DNA from 2 places in the Oceanobacillus sp. FSL W8-0428 genome. Region 1 is predicted to be linked to the other one. Evidence: a T-box and tRNA genes for the amino acid it is inferred to sense, from the RefSeq annotation. Region 1 holds a T-box; the other holds one or more tRNA genes.

What was found. The T-box of region 1 lies ahead of alaS (alanine--tRNA ligase). A T-box ahead of a tRNA ligase gene usually reads a tRNA of that ligase, here a tRNA-Ala.
Region 2: it has a tRNA-Ala gene. The T-box ahead of alaS (alanine--tRNA ligase) is inferred to sense a tRNA for this amino acid. The anticodon was not compared.

What each region holds. Positions count from the first base shown of each region.
Region 1 covers NZ_JBBORB010000001.1:3,727,454-3,739,919, forward strand. Annotated here, with positions in the region: gene recD2 (SF1B family DNA helicase RecD2) at 1-869, shown strand, start outside; gene MKY30_RS17770 (hypothetical protein) at 934-1,122, shown strand; gene MKY30_RS17775 (AI-2E family transporter) at 1,169-2,233, shown strand; T-box leader at 2,377-2,582, shown strand; gene alaS (alanine--tRNA ligase) at 3,044-5,686, shown strand; gene MKY30_RS17785 (IreB family regulatory phosphoprotein) at 5,781-6,050, shown strand; gene ruvX (Holliday junction resolvase RuvX) at 6,047-6,472, shown strand; gene MKY30_RS17795 (DUF1292 domain-containing protein) at 6,472-6,747, shown strand; gene mltG (endolytic transglycosylase MltG) at 7,000-8,118, shown strand; gene MKY30_RS17805 (O-methyltransferase) at 8,353-8,991, shown strand; gene udk (uridine kinase) at 9,013-9,651, shown strand; gene greA (transcription elongation factor GreA) at 9,861-10,337, shown strand; gene MKY30_RS17820 (YrrS family protein) at 10,784-11,500, shown strand; gene mtnN (5'-methylthioadenosine/S-adenosylhomocysteine nucleosidase) at 11,513-12,202, shown strand; gene MKY30_RS17830 (LysR family transcriptional regulator) at 12,304-12,466, opposite strand, start outside.
Region 2 covers NZ_JBBORB010000001.1:1,657,472-1,669,937, forward strand. Annotated here, with positions in the region: gene gerD (spore germination lipoprotein GerD) at 1-260, opposite strand, end outside; gene MKY30_RS07560 (KinB-signaling pathway activation protein) at 538-1,191, shown strand; gene pdaB (polysaccharide deacetylase family sporulation protein PdaB) at 1,421-2,176, opposite strand; rRNA gene MKY30_RS07570 (16S ribosomal RNA) at 2,815-4,377, shown strand; tRNA gene MKY30_RS07575 (tRNA-Ile) at 4,513-4,589, shown strand; tRNA gene MKY30_RS07580 (tRNA-Ala) at 4,610-4,682, shown strand; rRNA gene MKY30_RS07585 (23S ribosomal RNA) at 4,808-7,728, shown strand; rRNA gene rrf (5S ribosomal RNA) at 7,789-7,904, shown strand; tRNA gene MKY30_RS07595 (tRNA-Asn) at 7,934-8,008, shown strand; tRNA gene MKY30_RS07600 (tRNA-Thr) at 8,012-8,084, shown strand; gene MKY30_RS07605 (glycine betaine ABC transporter substrate-binding protein) at 8,451-9,353, opposite strand; gene MKY30_RS07610 (GNAT family N-acetyltransferase) at 9,698-9,979, shown strand; gene MKY30_RS07615 (VOC family protein) at 10,158-10,553, opposite strand; gene MKY30_RS07620 (glycerol-3-phosphate responsive antiterminator) at 10,566-11,120, opposite strand; gene MKY30_RS07625 (FGGY-family carbohydrate kinase) at 11,492-12,466, shown strand, end outside.

The DNA of each region.
Region 1 (12,466 bases):
CAGATTTAATGAAAAGCGAAGTTTTGCCTGTCATCTCTTTAAGGGATGTATATCGTCAAAAAGAAGGTTCTAAGATTATTCAGCTTGCCCATGAAATTAAACATGCCAGCTGTAATGAAAATTCTTTGGAAAATGCACGGGATTTCAGCTTTATTTCTTGTCGTGATTATCAGATGGTCGATGTATTGACATCCATTATTGATAAAGCAGAGAAAAAAGGTCTTGACCCTGCTTCTATCCAGGTTCTCTCGCCAATGTATCGTTCGCAGGCCGGAATTCATGCGATTAATGAAGCATTACAGCAGTTAATTAATCCCCCCGGAGAGAAGAAACGGGAGATTGCTTTTCAAGACGTTGTTTATCGTGTCGGCGATCGTGTGATCCAGTTAATTAACCAGCCGGAAGACGGCATATATAATGGAGATATTGGAGAAATTGTTGCCATTTTTAAAGCAGAAGAAAATGTCGATAATGAAGAGCAGATAGTGATTGCTTTTGAAGATAAAGAAGTTGTCTTTATCCGGAAAGATTATCATAACTTTACTCATGCATTCTGTATCTCCATTCATAAGTCGCAGGGGAGCGAATTTCCAATTGTCATTCTTCCCGTTGTTTATTCACATCATCGTATGCTGCGAAAAAATCTTTTATATACAGCAATTACCAGGGGAAAAGAGTCTTTGATTATCTGTGGCGAAAAAGAGGCTTTTATTAAAGGTGTGCAAACAGAAGATACGAATCGGAGGTATACTTCATTGCAGGAAATGTTAAATATTCAGTTAGCCAATCAAAAAGCAGAGAATAAGGAATATGAAGCTGTAGAAGATATACCGGAAGAAGAATTATCTCCATATGATTTTATGGATTAAGTGTATAAAAAATTCTGTTTAGGGCAATACTTGGACTGATTTAGCAGAAAAGGAATGAAGAAGTATGCTGGAATGTCCAAATTGCCGGGAAAAACAAATTGGAAAATTAAGTCCTACAAGCTATTACTGCTGGGTGTGCTCCATTGAATTAACTGTGTCTGGAAAGGAATTACACATCCATCAGATAGAAGCGGACGGGACGCTCAGTTCATTAGATGATTTATTTTCAAAAGAAGAGAGAAGTTTATTATAAACTCCCAGCCTCTTGGTTACACTACCATGGACTGGGAGTGATTCTTATGTGGAAAAAAATAAAAGCGAAGCAAGTTGTCTATTACTTAGTAATTGCTATCCTTTCCTTTATTCTTTTATATTTTTTAGCGATTACAAAACCCTATTATGGAGCATTTTTTTCCTTTATTGGTAAGTTGTTGCTTCCTTTTTTAATTGCGGGGATTTTGGCTTTCCTGCTGCATCCATTGATTGAATGGCTGCATAGGTACCGTATTCATCGCGGCATAGCAGTGCTAATTATTTATGTCCTTTTTTTTGGAGGTGCCGGCTATGCTATCTATCGTGCTTATCCATTAATGGTGGAGCAGATGAAGGAAATGAGCCGTAATTTCCCTGAATTTATTGAGCTGTATCAGAACGGGTTAAATAAAATGTACACTTCTACTTCTTTCCTGCCGGAGACAGTACATGACAGGATGGATATATTCATTCAATCCTTAGAGAACACGATGAACAATTTTTCAGGGAAAATCATCGGTGGATTTAATGGAATGATGGACGCTGTCATACTCTTGACCATAATTCCTGTTCTAGTATTTTATTTCTTAAAGGACTATCCTTTTATTAAATCATTTCTATTACGTTTTATTCCTTATAAATATCGGAATGAAACTGGAAATGTATGCAGGGAAATAAGTAAGGGGCTGGGCGGCTATATTCGTGGGCAGTTCATTATCAGTGCAGCAGTTGGTGTTATCTCTACCCTATGCTGGATTTGGTTAGATTTACCATACGCTTTATTGTTGGGAATTATTCTGGCAATCGTGAACATCATTCCCTATTTCGGGCCTATTATCGGGGCCATTCCAGTCGTAACAGTTGCTTATATGGTACAGCCGGAAAAAGCGTTATTCGTTATTATAATTATCTTTGTGATTCAATTGATCGAAAGCAATCTATTATCTCCGTACATTATGGGGAAAACAGTGAAAATTCATCCAATCGGTATCATTTTTGCCTTGTTATTGGGTGGACAGCTTGCCGGTGTAATAGGCATGGTAATTTCTGTTCCTGTTTTTACAATGTTAAAAGTACTGATTCAGCAATATCAAATTTCAAAAGCCGGTTAAGCTGAAACACATGCTTATCCACAGTGTAACTGGCAGTATGACTTCTACACTAAGAATTTGATTGCAAAGAAGAAAAATTGACATACAGCAGAAAAATCAATATAATAACGCTATAATCACACAAACAACAAAAAATAATCACGCAAATCACGTTGAAGATGTTAAGTACATGACATGATATTTCAAGAGAGGGAATCCCCCGGCTGAAAGGACTCCTAATTATATTGTTATGGAAAGCTGCATTGGAGTACGGCTAATCCCCGTCGGTATCATACCGTTATAATGAATAAAGTGATGAACATATAATTTGTTCATAATAAGGGTGGTACCGCGAAATCTCGTCCCTGCAATGATGCAGAGAGGAGATTTTTTGTTTTGTACTGTCTAGCTCCGAGCACCAAACTTTAGAGATTTCACGTCACGCCCTACGATAAAGAAGACTTAGCGATTGTCAAGCCGCCAGGCGTAGACAGAGGTAAAGTCGCACTTATGCCCGGGAGGGTGAAAAGAAGACTTAGCGATTGTCAAGCCGCCAGGCGTAGACATAGGTAAAGTCGGGACTGGGACTGCGATTACTCGTCCCATCAAAACCGCCGCACTTATGCCTTGCGGGTGAAAGTCAATATCGGTTTAAAGTGAAGGAAGACCGACTAAAAGCAGGCTGAAGCCTAACGTCGGCATACCCCTAAAGGGGCATGTTTCCTTTATCTCCTAAGTAAAGGAAAACCACCCCCAAAAGACCGGGGGGCGTAATCTCTACGTTTTTTAACGGGCGCGGCTTGCGCTTTTCTAAAAAGGAGGAAAAATATAATGAAATCATTGAGTTCTGCAGAAATTCGGCAAATGTTTATTGACTTTTTTAAAGAGAAGGGGCATCAGGTAGAGCCCAGTGCTTCTTTAGTACCTCATGATGACCCTACGCTGTTATGGATTAATAGCGGTGTGGCGACATTAAAAAAATATTTTGATGGCCGGATCATTCCTGATAATCCAAGAATAGTGAATGCTCAAAAAGCTATACGGACAAATGATATTGAGAATGTTGGTTTTACAGCTCGTCATCATACATTTTTTGAGATGCTGGGTAATTTCTCAATTGGTGATTATTTTAAGGAAGAAGCGATTGAGTGGGCATGGGAGTTTCTAACGGATGAAAAGTGGATTGGCTTTGATTCAGAGAAATTATCTGTTACTGTTCATCCGGAAGATGATGAAGCTTATGATCTTTGGCTTACAAAAATAGGTCTGCCAAAAGAACGCATTATTCGATTAGAAGAGAATTTCTGGGATATTGGAGAAGGACCAAGTGGACCAAACACAGAGATCTTCTATGACAGAGGAGAAAGCTATGGAAATGACCCTGCTGATCCAGAGCTTTATCCAGGCGGTGAAAACAGCAGATATTTAGAGGTCTGGAATCTGGTATTTTCTCAGTTTAACCATAACCCGGATGATACGTATACGCCACTTCCTAAGAAAAATATTGATACAGGGATGGGCCTGGAACGATTAACTTCCATTATTCAAGATGTGCCTACAAACTATGAAACGGATTTATTTATGCCGATTATCCAGGCAACGGAATTGATCGCAGACAGCAAATATGGAGAAAATGAAGCGGCTGATACCGCATTTAAAGTCATTGCTGACCATATCAGGACAGTCAGCTTTGCAATTGGAGATGGTGCGATGCCGTCTAATGAAGGCAGAGGTTATGTTTTGCGCCGACTGATTCGCCGTGCTATACGTTTTGCGAAGGATATTAATATTCATGAAGCTTTTATGTACCGCCTGGTTCCGGTAGTAGCTGAAATCATGAAGGATTTCTACCCAGAGGTTGTAAAAGAAACAGACTACATTCAAAAAATTATTAAAGTAGAGGAAGAACGTTTCCATGAAACGTTAAATGACGGTTTAGAAATCCTGACGAAGCTCATTGAGACGGAAAAAGAAAAAGGAAGCAGTATATTTCCTGGAGAAGAAGTATTCCGTTTATATGATACCTATGGTTTTCCAAAGGAATTAACAGAAGAATATGTTGAAAAGCTTGGATTTACAGTGAATCAGGAAGGCTTTGAAAATGAAATGAAGCTTCAGCGTGAAAGAGCAAGAAATGCACGTCAAAAAATTGACTCCATGCAGGTTCAGGATACAGTCTTTTCAACTATTGATGTAGAAAGCAAGTTTATTGGATATTCTGAGCTGGAAAGAACAACAGTTATTCAAGCAATTATTCAGGAGAAAGAAGTTGTGGAATCAGCAGCTGCTGGACAGGAAGCATTTATTCTGTTGAAAGAAACACCATTCTATGCTGAAAGTGGCGGTCAAGTTGCTGATATTGGTACGATTCAGACAGAGAATTCTCTTGCTGCAGTTATAGATGTACAAAAAACACCAAACGGCCAACATATTCATCGGATAGAAGTAAAGAAAGGCATATTCTCCGTTTCTGAGGAAGTAAAAGCTGTCGTTGAACGGGAGTTCCGTACAAATGTCATTAAAAATCATACAGCTACACATTTACTGCATCAGGCATTAAAAGATGTACTCGGTTCACATGTTAATCAGTCAGGTTCTTTAAATCAGCCTAACCGTCTCCGGTTTGATTTTTCTCATTTCAGCAGTGTAACCGACGAGGAACTGGAAAAAATCGAAAAAATTGTGAATCAAAAAATATGGGATTCATTGCCGGTTTTCATTGAAACCAAAGGAATTGAAGAAGCTAAAGCAATGGGTGCGATGGCGTTGTTTGGGGAAAAATACGGAGATATTGTCCGTGTTGTTCAAATCGGCGATTACAGTATTGAATTATGCGGCGGATGTCACGTTGGTAATACAGCAGAAATCGGATTGTTTAAAATTGTATCAGAAAGCGGTATAGGTGCAGGAACAAGAAGGATTGAAGCTGTAACAAGCAAAGAAGCATATAACTATTTAAACAACAAGATTGAACTGTTGAAGCAGTCTGGCGCATTATTAAAAGCAAAAGATGAACAAATTCCTCAAAAAGTGTCTTCGTTACAATTGGAATTAAAAGAGACACAAAAGCATGTAGATTCTTTACAAGCTAAATTATCTAATTTAGAGGCATCTTCTATTTTAGATGAAATAAAAGAGGTAAATAATGTAAAAGTATTAGCTAAACAAGTTGATGTGAAAGATATGAATCAATTACGTTCGATGGTAGATGAATTAAAACAAAAAATAGAATCAGGTGTAATTCTGCTTGCAGCTGTGCATAATAATAAAGTACAGCTTGTTGCAGGGGTAACAAAAGATTTGATGAAACAAAACCTTCATGCCGGTAACCTGGTAAAACAGGCTGCAACAATTTGTGGCGGCGGCGGCGGCGGCCGTCCAGATATGGCACAAGCTGGGGGTAAAGACCCATCTAAGGTTACAGAAGCATTACAAAGTGCTTTAAGTTATGTAACAGAAGCGACAAATGCCTAATCATTGGTTGTATGTTTTCTTGTAAATAAGTATAATGATAGAGATAAACATGTTAGAATAGATGAAGAAGGTTAACGAAGGACGAGGTGTCATTATGAGTTCAATTGATAAAACAATGAAATTCAACTTTTCCGAAGAACCATTTGACCAGGACATTAAAAAAATTTTATTGACTGTTCATGAATCATTACAGGAAAAAGGATACAATCCGATAAATCAGATTGTCGGTTATTTATTATCGGGTGACCCTGCTTATATTCCTAGGTATAATGATGCTCGTAATTTGATTCGTAAAGTTGAACGGGATGAAGTTATTGAAGAACTTGTAAAGTTTTATCTAGAACAGAATAAGGAGAATTCATGAAAGTAATAGGTTTAGACGTAGGTTCAAAAACAATAGGTGTTGCAATTAGTGACGCTCTTGGCTGGACAGCACAAGGACTAACCACTATTTATTGGGATGAGAACGAGTTCAGTTCTGCGGATAAAGAACTTCAAACCATTATAGAGGATAGTGAAGTATCCCGGGTTGTTGTTGGTCTGCCTAAAAACATGAACGGTTCGATTGGCGAAAGAGGCGAAGCTTCAGAGCGTTATGCTGCTTATTTGGAAGAAAAATATAATTTACCTGTTGTATTATGGGACGAGCGTTTAACGACAATGGCGGCTGAACGTGTTCTTTTAGAAGCAGACATGAGCCGGAAAAAAAGAAAAAAAGTAATTGATAAGATGGCAGCTACAATGATTTTGCAGGGTTATCTTGATTCAAAAGGAGGCGTTATTTAATGGCGTTAGAGGAAAAAGAACGAATTATTATCCCAGATGAAAACGGTGATGAGCATCTTTTCGAAGTACTCTTCACATTCGATGTGGATGAAACTGAACAATCTTATATAGCTGTCGTACCTGCTGAACAGGCAGAGGATGAAGAGGTAGAGGTGTATGCATTCCGCTATGAGGAACAGGAAAATGAAGATTACACATTATACCCTATTGAATCTGACGATGAATGGAATATGGTAGAGGAAATGTTAAACACATTAGCAGAAGAAGAAGAGTAAAAAAAAGATAAGAAAGCTGATGTTCACGTTTTGTGACATCAGCTTTCTTTTACGATGTCTTTATTTTTTTACAAGTCTGGCTTTAAATAATATTAACCTTTCTATGTCTGCAAAAAATATATTTTTCTCCAAAATTCCTTATGAAAATAAAAATTTCTGTTTAAAATAAAGAAGTATGAAATAAAATAACAGGAATATTGGATAATTTTATATGGATTTAGTATAATAAAGCGGATGAAAGGGGGGTACATGGTGTCAAAAGATGACAAACATAATGGATTCCAGAAGAATCTTATAAAAAGAGGAGAAGAAGCATCTAAAGTTAGAAAAATTGTAGCAATTATTATTGTGTGTTTTACTCTTATTATAATAATCGGCGGTATCTCAGGATATATATATATTAATTCGGCATTGGAGCCCGTTGACGAAGATAACTCAACCCAGGTAGAAGTGGAAATTCCGATAGGATCTTCCAGCTCAACGATAGCTGGTATTCTTGAAGAAAATGGAATTATAAAAGATGCACGTGTGTTCCGTTTCTATACAAAATTTAATAATGTGAACGAATTCCAAGCTGGAAACTATACTTTTAATACAGCGATGAATATGGATGAAATTATTGAATCATTGCAGCATGGAAGAGTTATTGTTGATGCTGTACATACTGTAACAATTCCTGAAGGATTGACAGTTGATCAAATTGCTGAGATATACAGTAAGCAGCTTGATTTTTCCAAGGAAGATTTCTTAGAGGTTGCTAATGACCCTGATTTTATTGAAGAATTAATGGGAAAATATCCTTCCTTATTAACGGAGGATATTTTAGATGACGAAATTCGTACTCCTTTAGAAGGGTATATGTTTGCTTCGACATACGATTTTTATGAAGAAGAACCAACCATTGAATCGATAATAGATCGTATGGTCGAACAAACAAATTCTATTTTCCAGCAATATGAAGGTGAAATTGCAGAGCGGGATTTAACACCGCACGAAGCGATAACATTTGCATCGGTTGTGGAGAAGGAAACTGCCCATGAAGAGGAGCGGCCGCAAATTGCCGGTGTATTCTATAATCGTTTGGATGAAGGTATACAGCTGCAGACTGATCCAACCGTATTATATGCAAAAGGTGAACATCAAGCTGTTGTTACCTTTGAGGATTTAGAGGTAGAGTCACCATATAACACATATGTAGTTGATGGTTTACCAATAGGCCCAATATCGAATTTTGCGGAAAACTCTTTGAAAGCAGTGGTGTCTCCAGAAGATTCAGATTACCTGTTTTTCTTACATGATGAAGATGGAAATATTCACTTTGCTGAAACGTTTGACGAACATGTTAAGAACCGGGAAAAATATATAAATTAAAGAGTGTGTTCAAATAGATGATTAGAAGTGTCAGCTTGAACAACCCTTAAACGGACTTATGGAGAATTTCCCCATGTTCCGTTTTCTTTTTTACAGATTAGGAAAGTATAGAATTTATGGGAATGCTGAGGATCAGCACACTCTCTGTGCGGGAAAATGAATGTGCTTTTTTTGACCATGAATAAGCACATATAGAATAAATTTAATGCTTTGCAACTTAAAGGAAATGATGAAATGGATAAAAAAATAGAAAATTACCTGGAAAACTTGCTGCCTGCTTCACCGGATTCTGCAAAAGCGCTTGAAAAATATGCAGAAATAAATCATGTTCCAATCATTCATCGAAACAGCATGCATATGATTAATCTTGTTTTAACCATGCAGCAGCCTGAATCTATTTTAGAGGTAGGTACAGCAATTGGCTACTCTGCATTGCGAATGTTAGAGGGAGCACCAGATGCTAAAATTATTACCGTTGAAAAAGATAAGAAACGTTATTATGAAGCTATTACAAATATTCAAAAGCAGAAGCGTAATAGCAAGGTCGACGTAATCTTAGGTGATGCTGCTGATGTCATGCAGGATTTAGCTGAAAAGAAGAAACAGTTCGATGTTATTTTTATCGATGCTGCGAAAGGGCAATACCAATCTTATTTTGACTTGGCAGATAGAATGCTCATTTCTGGCGGTATATTAATTACAGATAATGTATTATTTCGCGGGATGGTTTATTCAGGTGGAGAAGCGCCTAAAAAATATAAAACTTTAGTACGAAAATTAAAAGCGTACAATGAAATGCTAATGAATCATCCAGATTATCATACGTCTATTATACCGATTGATGATGGTGTTTCCATTAGCTATAAGAGATGAGAAATGTAAGGAGATAATAGCATGGAAAAAGATAAACCCATTGTAATAGGCGTAGCCGGCGGGAGCGGGAGTGGAAAAACTTCAGTAACAAAATCTATCTGCAACCGTTTTAAAGAGACGTCAATACTAGTTATTGAACAGGATGCATACTATAAGGATCAGTCGCATCTCCCATTTGAGGAAAGGTTGAAAACAAATTATGACCATCCATTAGCGTTTGACAATAATTTATTAGTAGAGCATCTGCAACAATTGCTGGAATATAAACCTATAGAAAAGCCGGTTTATGATTATAAAGTCCATAACCGTTCAAAAGAAACGATTCATGTTGAACCGAAAGAAGTAATAATTGTTGAAGGAATATTGATTTTGGAAGATGTCAATCTGGTTGATTTAATGGATATAAAAGTATTTGTTGATACAGATGCTGATTTACGAATTGTCCGTCGCCTGTTAAGAGATATTAAAGAGCGCGGCAGAACGTTAGAATCAGTAATTGATCAATATATTCAAGTGGTTCGTCCGGCTCATATGCAATTTATTGAGCCGTCGAAAAGATATGCAGATTTAATCATTCCAGAAGGCGGAGAAAACCATGTTGCAGTAGATATTATGGCATCTAAAATAGAAAATATCTTAATAAAGAATTCAAATAGGTAATTATTTTTCTTGATATTTTAGGTAATATCTGCCATAGTATTGATTAGTATATTTTCAAGAATTAGCACATAAGCTATATAGCCAATTTTATTAATTAATTTATATACATGGGAAATAAGCGGCAGGTTAGTTTTTAAAATCAGTTTTGAGTCAAAAATATGCTGCGTTTATCCCTGAAAAGAAATGATACGAGAAGGAGTGTATAGAAAATGGCTGCAGAAAAAAGCTTTTACATGACACAAGAGGGGAAAGATAAGTTAGAGGAAGAACTACATTATTTAAAAACAGACCGTCGGCAAGAGGTCGTTGAAAGAATAAAAGTGGCTCGTGATTTTGGAGACCTGTCTGAGAACTCTGAATATGATGCTGCTAAAGATGAACAGGCATTTGTAGAACAGCGTATTACACAAGTAGAAAAAATGATCCGCAATGCAGTAATTATCGAGAATGATAATGAAAACCCAGATGTTGTTTCATTGGGTAAATCAGTTACTTTTATTGAATTACCTGATGGTGATGAAGAAACTTACACAATTGTTGGAAGTGCAGAAGCTGACCCATTTGAAGGGAAAATCTCCAATGATTCGCCAATGGCTAAAAGTTTGTTAGGGCAGGAAATTGGACAGGAAGTTACAGTAGCTACACCTGCCGGAGATATTGAAGTACGAATAACAAGTGTAGATTAAAAATTGGAAAGCGTTTGCTTAGCAGTTCTTTATTCTGAATCTTAAATGATGTATAGTAAGCGCTCTGATTAGAGAATGGATTTTCAAGAACTTATACTTAAGTAATAACAAAACTTACAGCTGCATTAATTAAGCTGTAAGTTTTGTTATTACTGATAAGATATGTGTAACATCCTCGAATATATACATTTTTGTTCAAGGATTGTCATATTCAGCTGCCTGCTTTTTTTATTCCTAAAACGTTAAAAATCAGAGAATCTGTACGAATAGTATTACATAGTTGAATTTTTAATATATAGTAAAATCCTCATCTTCACTTTGTTCTATCAATACTTTAGTTTATAGAAGAAACAAACAGCATTTTTATGCTAAAATTGAATAGACAAGGATTGTTAAACTCGATATGATAGTATAATACAAATAGTTGTAGTTAGGGGGAGTACTTGGTGAATCAAACAAGATCAAACAAATTTGAAAAAAGAAGAAAAAATACAAATGCAATTACCATTCTATCCATTGCTGCAGGAGTCGTTTTAGTGGTCTTCCTTGCGATATGGGTATTTGGCGGAAACGATACAGCTGATGAAGGTACTGAATCTGATGCATCTGAAAATACGTCCGAGGGAGATAATGGTGAAGAAGGCGGCGGAGAAGATGATAATGGCTTTCTAATAACTGATCCTGATTCAAATGATGAAGATAAAAATGATAATGAGGATGCGAATAGAGACGAAGAAAATGAAGATGAAGATAAAGACGAGGATGCATCCAAAGAAGATAATGACAACGAGGACGAAAATGAAGAAGATAATTCATACGAAGACAGGGAATCTGCTGAACCATCAGATGATAATGTTTCAGAAGCATATACTGGCGACTGGGATCCTGTAGGTACAGAGCAAGAAGGAGAGCATAATACAGACTTTGGCAATGGATCTCAGGATCGTGTTGAAATAAAAAAAGCAACCTCCTTGGTTACTGGTTTAAGTGAAGATGGTATGATAGAACATTGGGTTGGAAATAATGGCCCTGACAAAGTAATTGCCACGGTTTCTGATTCAAGCAGCTCAGAGTTTTATCGTGTGTTCTTAGATTGGGTAGACGGGGAAGGCTGGCAGCCGACAAAGGTAGAAAAGCTGATTGAAAACGATGCAGGACAGTAATGGAGGATGAAGATGACGATAGGAATTATTGGAGCAATGGATGAAGAAATTGAATTGCTGAAACAAAAAATGACAGATATACAAGAAATCGAAATTGCAAATAGTTATTTTTATCAAGGTTATCTGGAAGGAAAAAAAGTTGTTCTTCTGCTGTCCGGTATTGGAAAAGTAAATGCGGCAATGTCCACAACTATCCTGCATGAACGATTTAATCCTGATAAAATTATTAATACAGGATCTGCTGGAGGGTTTGCTGAAAATTTGGATGTAGGTGATGTTGTTATTTCCACAGAGGTATTACATCATGATGTAGATGCAACAGCATTCAGTTATGCTTATGGACAAGTTCCTGGCATGCCGGCATCCTATACGGCCTCACCAGAATTGGTTAAATTAGCAGGCGGAGTTATTCTGGAATCAGATATCCAGGCAGAATTTGGTATTATAGCAACAGGTGATTCATTTATGCAAAGAAAAGATCAAATAGCTGTTGTCCGCGAACGGTTTCCGGAAATGCTGGCTTTAGAAATGGAAGCTGCTGCAATTGCGCAAGTATGCTACCAGTATAAGACACCGTTTGTTATTATTCGGGCACTGTCCGATATTGCTGGAAAAGAATCATCTGTTTCTTTTGATGTATTTTTAGAAAAAGCTGCAAAGAATGCAGCAGATGTTATTATAAAAATGGTTCGTAAATTATAGATTATAAAAGAGTTTTTAAACAGGCTTCTATTTGAAAAACAAATAGAAGCCTGTTTTTATATCTGCTATCTATCATTTTAAGCGATGGTTTTCATTTTTCTTTATTCCCCAACCCCAAAATAATTCTGAATAAAATTATAAAAAACCATTTCAGAAGGGGCGAGATTACGATTTTTTGGAATAATAATCCCGACTGTCCGTTTTAAAGAAGAGTTATCAATCGCTACTTTAGAACTGTAAGCAGTGTTTAAATCATTAAAAGCA
Region 2 (12,466 bases), 2.1 Mb from region 1:
TTTTCTTTACTTTCTTCAGATGATATAGCCTTTGTTACAGTTTCTTTTACTTCATCAGATTCTATAACCAAAAGCTCCTGTAATTCTTTATCGGCTAGTAAATCCTTTAATGCTTCCTTACCTTCCTCTGTCTGAAGAATATCAATGACCATCTTTTTAGTGGTTTCATACTCTGCTTCATGAGAATCATCATTGTTTCCGCAAGCAGAGATAAAGAAAATGGATAAGACTAGGAATAAAATGGATATGTGACGTTTCATAAAATACGCTCCTTTCTTTATGAAATAAGAAAGTAAAAACTTTTTTCATGCATGTATTCTTTCATTAAGGATAGGGCTGTTTTAATTTTCAGCGCCTGCTCAAGCAATAAAGACAGGTACAATTCCAGTGTCGATTTGATGAGAAGGTCTGTAATGAGAACATAATCTATATACTCTTAATATGTTTGATAATTTAACAAAATATACACAAGCAATGAAGAAAAATCGGACACTTCATGATAAAATACGAGTGGTTACTTCTTTAGGAGGTGAAAAATTGAACACAAGAATATTAGTTAATTTCTTTTGGAAAGCATTCTGGTTTGGTGGGCTTGCCGGATTAATTGCAAGCTTTTTTATACGACCAGAGGAATATCTTACATATATGTCTCCATTTGATGCATTGGAGTTACTCGGGGTATTTCTTTTCTTCTTAGCGCTTGGTCTGACATTTGCGGCAGTAAGTATGACTGGTTTTTTTGCATATTTATTTGTGAATCGGATGGGGCTGAATTTATTTAAAGGGTATTGGCCAACAGTACAGGTTGGTCTGATTGTCTTTGTTTTATTTGATCTTATCTACTTCCCGTATCGTGCTGCAGAGGGAAATGCAGCGATATATTGGTTTATACTGATTGCAGCAGCGATGCTGGTGATTGGATGGAGTGTTGCAAAGATAAAAGCAAAAGAAACCAATTCGACAGCTTTTGTTCCTGCACTTTTTTTCATGATTGTTTTTACAACGGTCGAATGGGTACCCGGATTAATGGTGGACAGTATAGATTATGCCTGGTTGATGGTTGTACCATTATTAGTTTGTAACACTTATCAGATCTTAACACTTCATCGGTTGCCTTTCGTGGAAAAAGAACCGAAAAAAGGGCAAACATCTATATCAAAATCTAAAAAAAATTCAACTAAAAAAGCGTAAAGCAACTTCATATAAATAATTATATGGCCTTTCCTTTGCTCTGCCGTATTGTGATTTCTTTCTTCTATTATGATAATTAAACAGGCAGCTCCTTTCTATATAGAAAGGAGCTGCCTGTTTAATGTTTACAAACTAATCTATATTCAAAAGACCGGCATATTGCCTAGATCTAAATTTGTGAATAAAACTTTATCTTTTAAGAAACAGCATTCAGAAATGACAGAATGAGTTAATCAATCAGCTCCGCGTCTGCTTTTGCCTGGTTAATCATCTCAGATATAGTAATCAGTCCAAACCCTTTATTTTTTAAGCCCGGTAGAACTGTTTCCAGAGCTTCAGCCGTTTGTTTAGCGCTGTCAGAAGCATGTAAAAGTATGATATCACCGTTTTCTGTTTGTTTCATAACCTCATCAATAATTACTTCTACTCCAGGGTTTTCCCAGTCATCCGGATTCACATTCCAATGAACAACCTGAAATTGCATACCCTCTGCGAGTTCAATAATTTCCTCGTTTAAATGGCCGTGTGGTGTACGAAGAAGCTGAATATCCTCATACCCTAATTTATTCATTACTTCCTGTGCTTTTATCAAATCCTTTCTTATTTGTTCCGGCTCTTGGTCTAAATAACTTTTGTAACGATAGCCGAGCAGGCCGATTTCATGTGCTCCTTCAGAAATAGCTTCCAATAAATCTGGATGACGCTCAGCCCATTCACCGCTGACAAAAAACGTAGCCTGTACATCTTCATTTTCTAATACTTCAAGGATGCTTTCTACTTTTTCTTCTCCCCAGCTAATGTTAAAGGTGACGGCAACATCTTCTAAATCTTCATTTCCTTTTGATAGAGCTGCAGGTTCATCCTTAGTAAAAATAGCCATGATAGAGGAGGTTTGCGTCCAAATAAGAATTGCTGCTGCGAAAACAATAGCTGTTATTAATAATATTTTCTTCCGGTTCAAGCGAATTGTATAGAAGTGATTCAATTTTGTTCCTCCTTTTTTTGTTGTATTAAATTAAGAATTAGTTGAAGTAGTGCGAAATAGTTTGTTCTAGTCTATATATATGTTGTATATTTTGAGATATGTACAAGCATGCATTATTCTATAGAGAAAATTATGATAGAAGTGTGGGGGAAAGGAATGAATCAGTTGATATGGTGTACTCTTGGTGAAATAGATAACAGGAGACAAGAGAAGGGGGCATGAGAGAGCAGCATTCATTGTATAAATGGTTGTAAAAGGTATAATTTCTTGGTGAAAAGGGAATAGAGTATCTATATGTAGAGAGTTCTATAATGCTTTATCAAGAAGAAAATGAAAAAAGTAATTTGTTTAGTTTTTTTGTGGAAAAGTATTGCCCTTCTCCATTTTCTATGGTATATTAATTTCTGTTGTCAGAAGCGAACGAATCAAAACGAAATTACTTCGACAAAACACTTCAAAAAAAGTGTTGACAACAAAAACGAAACATGATAAATTATATCTTGTCGCGAAAAACGACAGATTAAAAATTGCTCTTTGAAAACTGAACAAAACAACCAGTACGAAAGAAGAAAAACACCTCGTTTTTCTTGAATATTTAAGTCAGAAGTTGACTTCTGAAAGCTAAAGAAACAAACACTTTTATGGAGAGTTTGATCTTGGCTCAGGACGAACGCTGGCGGCGTGCCTAATACATGCAAGTCGAGCGCGGGAAGCGGACAGAACTCTTCGGAGGGACGTTCGTGGAACGAGCGGCGGACGGGTGAGTAACACGTAGGCAACCTGCCTGTAAGACTGGGATAACTCGCGGAAACGCGAGCTAATACCGGATAATACTTATCATCTCCTGATGGTAAGTTGAAAGGCGGCTTTTGCTGTCACTTACAGATGGGCCTGCGGCGCATTAGCTAGTTGGTGGGGTAATGGCTCACCAAGGCGACGATGCGTAGCCGACCTGAGAGGGTGATCGGCCACACTGGGACTGAGACACGGCCCAGACTCCTACGGGAGGCAGCAGTAGGGAATCTTCCGCAATGGACGAAAGTCTGACGGAGCAACGCCGCGTGAGTGATGAAGGTTTTCGGATCGTAAAACTCTGTTGTCGGGGAAGAACAAGTATGATAGTAACTGATCGTACCTTGACGGTACCCGACCAGAAAGCCACGGCTAACTACGTGCCAGCAGCCGCGGTAATACGTAGGTGGCAAGCGTTGTCCGGAATTATTGGGCGTAAAGCGCTCGCAGGCGGTTCTTTAAGTCTGATGTGAAATCTTGCGGCTCAACCGTAAACGTGCATTGGAAACTGGAGGACTTGAGTGCAGAAGAGGAGAGTGGAATTCCACGTGTAGCGGTGAAATGCGTAGAGATGTGGAGGAACACCAGTGGCGAAGGCGACTCTCTGGTCTGTAACTGACGCTGAGGAGCGAAAGCGTGGGGAGCGAACAGGATTAGATACCCTGGTAGTCCACGCCGTAAACGATGAGTGCTAGGTGTTAGGGGGTTTCCGCCCCTTAGTGCTGAAGTTAACGCATTAAGCACTCCGCCTGGGGAGTACGGCCGCAAGGCTGAAACTCAAAAGAATTGACGGGGACCCGCACAAGCGGTGGAGCATGTGGTTTAATTCGAAGCAACGCGAAGAACCTTACCAGGTCTTGACATCCTTTGACCGCTCTGGAGACAGAGTTTTCCCTTCGGGGACAAAGTGACAGGTGGTGCATGGTTGTCGTCAGCTCGTGTCGTGAGATGTTGGGTTAAGTCCCGCAACGAGCGCAACCCTTGATCTTAGTTGCCAGCATTTAGTTGGGCACTCTAAGGTGACTGCCGGTGACAAACCGGAGGAAGGTGGGGATGACGTCAAATCATCATGCCCCTTATGACCTGGGCTACACACGTGCTACAATGGACGGAACAAAGGGAAGCAAGCCCGCGAGGTCAAGCAAATCCCATAAAACCGTTCTCAGTTCGGATTGTAGGCTGCAACTCGCCTACATGAAGCCGGAATCGCTAGTAATCGCGGATCAGCATGCCGCGGTGAATACGTTCCCGGGTCTTGTACACACCGCCCGTCACACCACGAGAGTTCGTAACACCCGAAGTCGGTGAGGTAACCTTTTTGGAGCCAGCCGCCGAAGGTGGGACGAATGATTGGGGTGAAGTCGTAACAAGGTAGCCGTATCGGAAGGTGCGGCTGGATCACCTCCTTTCTAAGGATTAAAAAGGAACGTCGATGAAGTTCGCCACGTCGTGTGGCAACATCGACATAACCCACATCGTGTGGGCCATCGTACTTGGTTGTTTGGTTCAGTTTTGAGAGAGTAATTCTCTTTTAAAAATTAGATGGGCCTGTAGCTCAGCCGGTTAGAGCGCACGCCTGATAAGCGTGAGGTCGGTGGTTCGAGTCCACTCAGGCCCACCATCTAAATTATATATTATTATGGGGCCTTAGCTCAGCTGGGAGAGCGCCTGCCTTGCACGCAGGAGGTCAGCGGTTCGATCCCGCTAGGCTCCATTTTGTACCTTGAAAACTAAATAAGAGTAACAACGACATCAAACTTTAGAAATAAGGCAAAAAAAGCTATTGATATAGCAACACAACTGATTACGAAGTAATCAGCAAACTTATTCCAAAACTTTAGTTAAGTGAATAAGGGCGCACGGTGGATGCCTTGGCACTAGGAGCCGATGAAGGACGGGACTAACACCGATATGCCTCGGGGAGTTGTAAGTAAACTTTGATCCGGGGATTTCCGAATGGGGGAACCCACTGTTCGTAATGGGACAGGACATCTATCTGAATACATAGGGTAGATGAGGCAGACCCGGGGAACTGAAACATCTCAGTACCTGGAGGAAGAGAAAGAAAAATCGATTTCCTGAGTAGCGGCGAGCGAAACGGAAAGAGCCCAAACCAAGAAGCTTGCTTCTTGGGGTTGTAGGACACTCCATTGGAGTTACAAAGAAATTCTTTAAACGAATCGACTTGGAAAGGTCAGCCGAAGAAGGTAACAGCCCTGTAGTTGAAAAGGAATTTCCTCCGGAGTGTATCCTGAGTACGGCGGAACACGTGGAATTCCGTCGGAATCCGGGAGGACCATCTCCCAAGGCTAAATACTACCTAGTGACCGATAGTGAACCAGTACCGTGAGGGAAAGGTGAAAAGCACCCCGGAAGGGGAGTGAAATAGAACCTGAAACCGTGTGCCTACAAGTAGTCGGAGCCCGTTAATGGGTGACGGCGTACCTTTTGTAGAATGGACCGGCGAGTTACGATTGTATGCAAGGTTAAGTGGAAGACACGGAGCCGTAGCGAAAGCGAGTCTGAATAGGGCGAATGAGTATGCGGTCGTAGACCCGAAACCGTGTGATCTACCCATGTCCAGGGTGAAGGTCAGGTAACACTGACTGGAGGCCCGAACCCACGTATGTTGAAAAATGCGGGGATGAGGTGTGGGTAGCGGTGAAATTCCAATCGAACACGGAGATAGCTGGTTCTCTCCGAAATAGCTTTAGGGCTAGCCTCAAGATCGTGAGTACTGGAGGTAGAGCACTGATTGGACTAGGGGCCCCTACCGGGTTACCGAATTCAGTCAAACTCCGAATGCCAGTTACTTCAACTTGGGAGTCAGACTATGGGTGATAAGGTTCATAGTCGAAAGGGAAACAGCCCAGACCGCCAGCTAAGGTCCCAAAGTATACGTTAAGTGGAAAAGGATGTGGCGTTGCACAGACAACCAGGATGTTGGCTTAGAAGCAGCCATCATTGAAAGAGTGCGTAATAGCTCACTGGTCGAGTGACGCTGCGCCGAAAATGTACCGGGGCTAAACGTATCACCGAAGCTGCGGATTGTTCTTACGAACAATGGTAGGAGAGCGTTCAAAGTGCAGAGAAGTCAGACCGTGAGGACTGGTGGAGCGCTTTGAAGTGAGAATGCCGGTATGAGTAGCGAAAAAAGAGTGAGAATCTCTTTCACCGAATGCCTAAGGTTTCCTGAGGAAGGCTCGTCCTCTCAGGGTTAGTCGGGACCTAAGCCGAGGCCGACAGGCGTAGGCGATGGACAACAGGTTGATATTCCTGTACCACCTCATGATTGTTTGAACAATGGGGGGACGCAGGAGGATAAGGAGTGCGCACTGATGGATGTGCGTCCAAGCATGCGAGGAAGTCAGATAGGCAAATCCGTCTGACATATTTCTGAGCTGTGATGGGGAGGGAAATATAGTACCGAAGTTCCTGATTTCACACTGCCAAGAAAAGCCTCTAGTTAGATCATAGGTGCCCGTACCGCAAACCGACACAGGTAGGCGAGGAGAGAATCCTAAGGTGAGCGGGAGAACTCTCGTTAAGGAACTCGGCAAAATGACCCCGTAACTTCGGGAGAAGGGGTGCTCACTTGTGAGTGAGCCGCAGTGAATAGGCCCAAGCGACTGTTTAGCAAAAACACAGGTCTCTGCGAAGCCGAAAGGCGAAGTATAGGGGCTGACACCTGCCCGGTGCTGGAAGGTTAAGGGGAAGAGTTAGCTCTTCGGAGCGAAGCTTTGAACCGAAGCCCCAGTAAACGGCGGCCGTAACTATAACGGTCCTAAGGTAGCGAAATTCCTTGTCGGGTAAGTTCCGACCCGCACGAAAGGTGCAACGACTTGGGCACTGTCTCAACGAGAGACCCGGTGAAATTATACTATGCGTGAAGATGCGCATTACCCGCGACAGGACGGAAAGACCCCGTGGAGCTTTACTGTAGCCTGATATGGAATGTTTGTGCAGTTTGTACAGGATAGGTGGGAGCCTTTGAAGCGTGAGCGCCAGCTTACGTGGAGGCACCCGTGGGATACCACCCTAACTGTATGACCATTCTAACCCAGGACCGTAATCCGGTTCGGAGACAGTGTCAGGCGGGCAGTTTGACTGGGGCGGTCGCCTCCTAAAAGGTAACGGAGGCGCCCAAAGGTTCCCTCAGAATGGTTGGAAATCATTCGTAGAGTGTAAAGGCAGAAGGGAGCTTGACTGCGAGACCTACAAGTCGAGCAGGGACGAAAGTCGGGCTTAGTGATCCGGTGGTTCCGCATGGAAGGGCCATCGCTCAACGGATAAAAGCTACCCCGGGGATAACAGGCTTATCTCCCCCAAGAGTTCACATCGACGGGGAGGTTTGGCACCTCGATGTCGGCTCATCGCATCCTGGGGCTGTAGTCGGTCCCAAGGGTTGGGCTGTTCGCCCATTAAAGCGGTACGCGAGCTGGGTTCAGAACGTCGTGAGACAGTTCGGTCCCTATCCGTCGTGGGCGTTGGAAGTTTGAGAGGAGCTGTCCTTAGTACGAGAGGACCGGGATGGACACACCGCTGGTGTACCAGTTGTTCCGCCAGGAGCATAGCTGGGTAGCTACGTGTGGAAAGGATAAGTGCTGAAAGCATCTAAGCATGAAGCCCCCCTCAAGATGAAACTTCCCATCACTTCAAGTGAGTAAAATCCCTCAGAGACGATGAGGTTGATAGGTCCGAGGTGGAAGCGTGGCGACACGTGCAGCTGACGGATACTAATCGATTGAGGACTTATCTAAGTTTTTTGATGTCACGTTACTCTTATTTAGTTTTCAGGGTGCAAATCCTAAATAAATAAGTCTGGTAGCGATAGCGAAGAGGTCACACCTGTTTCCATGCCGAACACAGAAGTTAAGTTCTTCAGCGCCAATGGTAGTTGGGGGCTTCCCCCTGCAAGAGTAGGACGCCGCCAGGCTTATTTTTTTACCTAAATTTAATTTGTATTCCACAGTAGCTCAGTGGTAGAGCAATCGGCTGTTAACCGATCGGTCGTAGGTTCGAATCCTACCTGTGGAGCCATTTGCTTCCATAGCTCAGCCGGTAGAGCACTTCCATGGTAAGGAAGGGGTCAGCGGTTCAAGTCCGCTTGGAAGCTTTACTAAAAACGCTGATATAAAAGGGCGTGCTTCAATTTGAAGCACGCCCTTTTATATCTATGTATCAATCCTGCCAATCAAAATAATAGTTTTAAGGAATTTTAAGGGTTTTAACTGATTTATTAAAATGGAAAATATCCACCATTTCAGCTTCATGAAGTAATCAAAGAAGAGCATTCCCATTTAGATTTGGGAATGCTCTATTAAAATTGACCACAATTAGGAATAATTAGTGTATTTAAGTGCAAATATAAGATCTTCAGGTCTTTTATATACTCAATAGCGCTCATATTATAATGATTGAACATTTGAAAAGTCTGCTTTATTTAGCATCGTGCATATTGTTTTTTATAGCTTAGAAAGTACTATTCTTTTGGTTCTAAATCTTCGAGAGAATCAATATCCATATAAGCTGGTACAGCTAAGCCGGTCTTGGCACCCTCTAAATTAGGTCCCAAATCTTCAAAATTACTTTCGTATTGCTCATATAATTCGGCATGTGTCACTGGCATCCAGACTGCTAATGACGCATCAGCGCTCCCTGTTGCTATCGATTCAAACATAATAGCTGGATCAACCTGTGTCAGTGTCACATTAAAGCCTTGTTGTTCTAGTGCAATTTTAGCAACGTTTGCTGTGAAAATGGCATCATCCCAAGGTAAAAGAGCCAGTTCTATAGAAGTTCCATCCACAGAGCTTACCCCTTCCGTCCATTCTGCAACAATATCCTGATTAGCATCTGCCCAATCTTGTGCTACTTCAGCAAAGTCCTTTTCCTGGGATTCTAATAATGCTTCTTCTAAATCTGGAAGCTCTAATTGTATACGATCAAGAACGGTATAAGCTTCAGGCATATCATTCTCCAAGCCTTCTCTTATAATCGTTGTGATCTGTTCTTCATCTCCATGAATACCCTGTGGATCATCTAAATATTTTATATCCCACTTGGCAAACATATAGTGCGGAGACCATGCACTAAAGACGATTGGTTCTTCATTGTCAATCGCATCACTTAATTGTGTTAACATTGCTCCTGCTGAAGACAGTTCCTGTTCCCAGCCGGCAAGGTTATCGTATGAAGCTAAAACTTCTTCATTTTTTTGAGTTTGTCCAGCGCCGGGTTCGGTACCAGTAATTGTATAATCCAGTTCTTCACTAATACTAGATTCAGATTGTGCGCTCTCATCATCGGAACCGCAACCTGCGACAATTAGAGATAAGGATAGACCAGCTATTATCCCCAGCCTTTTCCATGTAAAGTTCATCATATGTAAAAATATCCTCCTATTATATATTACTTTTTTAATAGCTTCATCAACTGCGGCACAACTATGATATTTATTACGAGCAAGCAAACTTAATGCTATACTTATTAGTCTTTTAACTCAAACGTTAAAACCAGTTATTTCTGTGCAAATAATTTGCTAAAACATGGTTAGACATAGTTTTCTAGAAAAGAACAGCTTTTTACTCCGATTATCTCTGTATTACACATTTTTAGCGTATTTTAGTTAAAAGCTTATGCTGTAACAGGTATGATTTGTCGGAAATACAGCAAATAGACAGGGAGAAGGTGTAAGATTTAGTATGTTGTTAATAAAAGCATTTTACTATAAATGATTTTATAAAAAGAAGTATAGGTTATGCTATCTTACATGAAGGAAAAGCAGCTTCTGCAGCAACCCCATTGAGTATAAATGACGATGATATTGAGATTGCCACACATCCTCAATATAGAAAAAAAGGTTTGGCGACTATAGCAGCCTCTGAGCTTGACTTGATAATGAATAAGTACCCAAGCCAGGATAGGTCAAATCGAGAATCCTTAGAACCAGCTAAAAAGCTGGGCTATAAATTTAAGAATAAGATCTTTTCAGACCAGGATGTATCATGAGTATTGAGGATAATGATATATACCTGTTACCAGTCAAAAGAAAGTATTATATATACAAAAAAGCAAAACCTTTAACATGTAAGGAATTGCTTTTTTATTTAGAAATTTCTATTTCCGTATTCCAGATAAATGAACATATACATGAGATTTTCTCAAAATTTATCTTAGCTAAAACATATTAAGGTGCAACCAATTCTACTTTCACTCTATCCGGATCCTCAAAATAAACAGCATAATGATTCTCTCCTCCCGCAAATGGGTGGCGGTCAGAGTATAGAATAGTAACTCCTCTTTGCTGAAGCTTTTTCGTCATTTCATCTACAAATTCCCGTGAGCTTGCATGAAAGGCTAAATGATTTAGACCGGTCCGGCATCGATGATAGGGAATGTCTAAAAACCTTTCTTCTGTCTGCACAAATACAAGATAAGTATCTTCAAGCTTCCAGCTCTGACCACCTTCCCATTTTTGGAAAGACGTGTATCCGAGTTCTCTTAAGAACCAGCCCCAAAAGGCAGTGGATTTACTCAAATCAGAAACATAAAGCTCAATATGATGGATTAAACCATGAGTCAAAAAATCTTCCCCCTATTCATTCCAGATATCTTTACAGCTTGTTGTAGCTCCAAAGAATCCTAATTTCTCTGCTTTGTCAAAGTCTTCTTTCTCACTCATAAAACCACTTAAAATATAGGGGACATCACGCGTTTGATGGAATTCTTGAAAAAACTTCATACCAAAAAGGCCCGGTCTTAGCTCAACCATATCAGCTTTTGATTCTTGGACAATTTTCAGAGCTGCATCCAATGCAATGGAATCCTCCAAAACGATACGCTGGATAGTCATTAAACCGGCAGTTTTTGCCATACTTATTTTAGAGGTCCCTTTTGCAATGATAAGGTCCACCTTGAAATGTTGTTTTAATAATTTAATTCCGATAGAATCTGCGTTAAATCCACTAAGCAATTCAAGATTAACAATTACTTTTTTATTTGCCTGATGACATAAATCAACTAAATTTTTCAAATTACCAATATGTGCATTTGTAAGAGCAATATACTTATGTGGGCTTTTTAATGCATCAGAAAGATATTTTAAATCTTTAACAGAAGGTATAACTTCTAATGATTGATAAGTGCTCATAAAAGTTTATCCAACTCCAATCCTGCTTCAGTACTATAATGTTATAGAATACCTGTGACAATGTCAAAAATTTAAATGAAATAAAAATTTATATCGAAATATACCATTATTTTGTTGGAGGAAATTTACATCTGATAATAATTTTTGTTTTCTGACAAATTTAATGACGTATATCTTGACAGATAGATTATGTCTCATGTAATATAAATTTAAATAAAGTGTAAGCACTTTCTTTTACAACAAAATATATTGAAGTTGAATAGTGAGATGAATTCAGCTAAAGACCCACATCTTGTCAGGCGGTATTATAGTGGGGTCTTTAGCTTTTTTATTTTTAAATTGTAAGGGTTTTCAAAAGGGGGAGAAAAAGAATGTATTTAATTGGTATTGATGCGGGAAATACATCTATTAAGACAAATCTTTTTGATACAAAGGGGAAGGTTATTGCTTCATATGCAACGAGCAGTATGCGTTTACGACCACGGGGGAAAGGCTTTGAAGAGTTTGATGTAGATGCTTTAGGTGATTCTACTTATGAAAGTATTAGAGAAACAATTAAACAGGCCAACATAAATCCTGCTGAGATTAAAGGTGTCGGGATTACATCTTTTGGAAATGGTCTAGTAGTTCTAGATAAAGATGGAAGTACGATAGCACCGGGCGCTTTCTCACAGGATTACCGTGCAACGGACATTGTTGAACAGATGATAGCAGAAGGCAAAGCAGCTCAGGTTAATAAAATTACAAAGGCCTCTTTATTTGCTGGACAGCCTGGTCCATTATTAAGATGGTTTAAAGATAATGAACCACATGTTTATAGTAAAATAGGAACTATCCTTATGTTTAAAGACTATCTTGTTTATAAACTGACCAATCAATTTGCTGCAGATGCTAATAACTTCGGGGGATCCAATTTATTAAATATGGAAACACTAGATTACTCTAAAGAGTTGATGGATATTTTTGGTGTTCCTGAAATGTACGAAGTATTACCAAGGTTAGCAAAGAAGCCGGAAGAAATTATTGGAGAAGTAACCGATGAAGCAGCAGCAAAAACGGGTCTGTTAGCCGGTACCCCTGTTGCTGCTGGTATGATGGATGTATTTGCTTCTCTTGTCGGAGCTGGTGCTACGGATGAGGGGACATTTACTGCTGTAGCAGGAACATGGTCCATTAACCTGGCACATACCGACAAAATGGTAGAGGGGGCTTCAGCAATCATGCCTTACTTAAATAGTGAAGAATACCTGGTCGGTTCCTGGTCAGGTGCATCAGGTGCAAATTATGAGTGGTTTACCAGAATTCTTGGCGGGAATGCAAAATTAGAAGCACAGGAAAGAGGTATT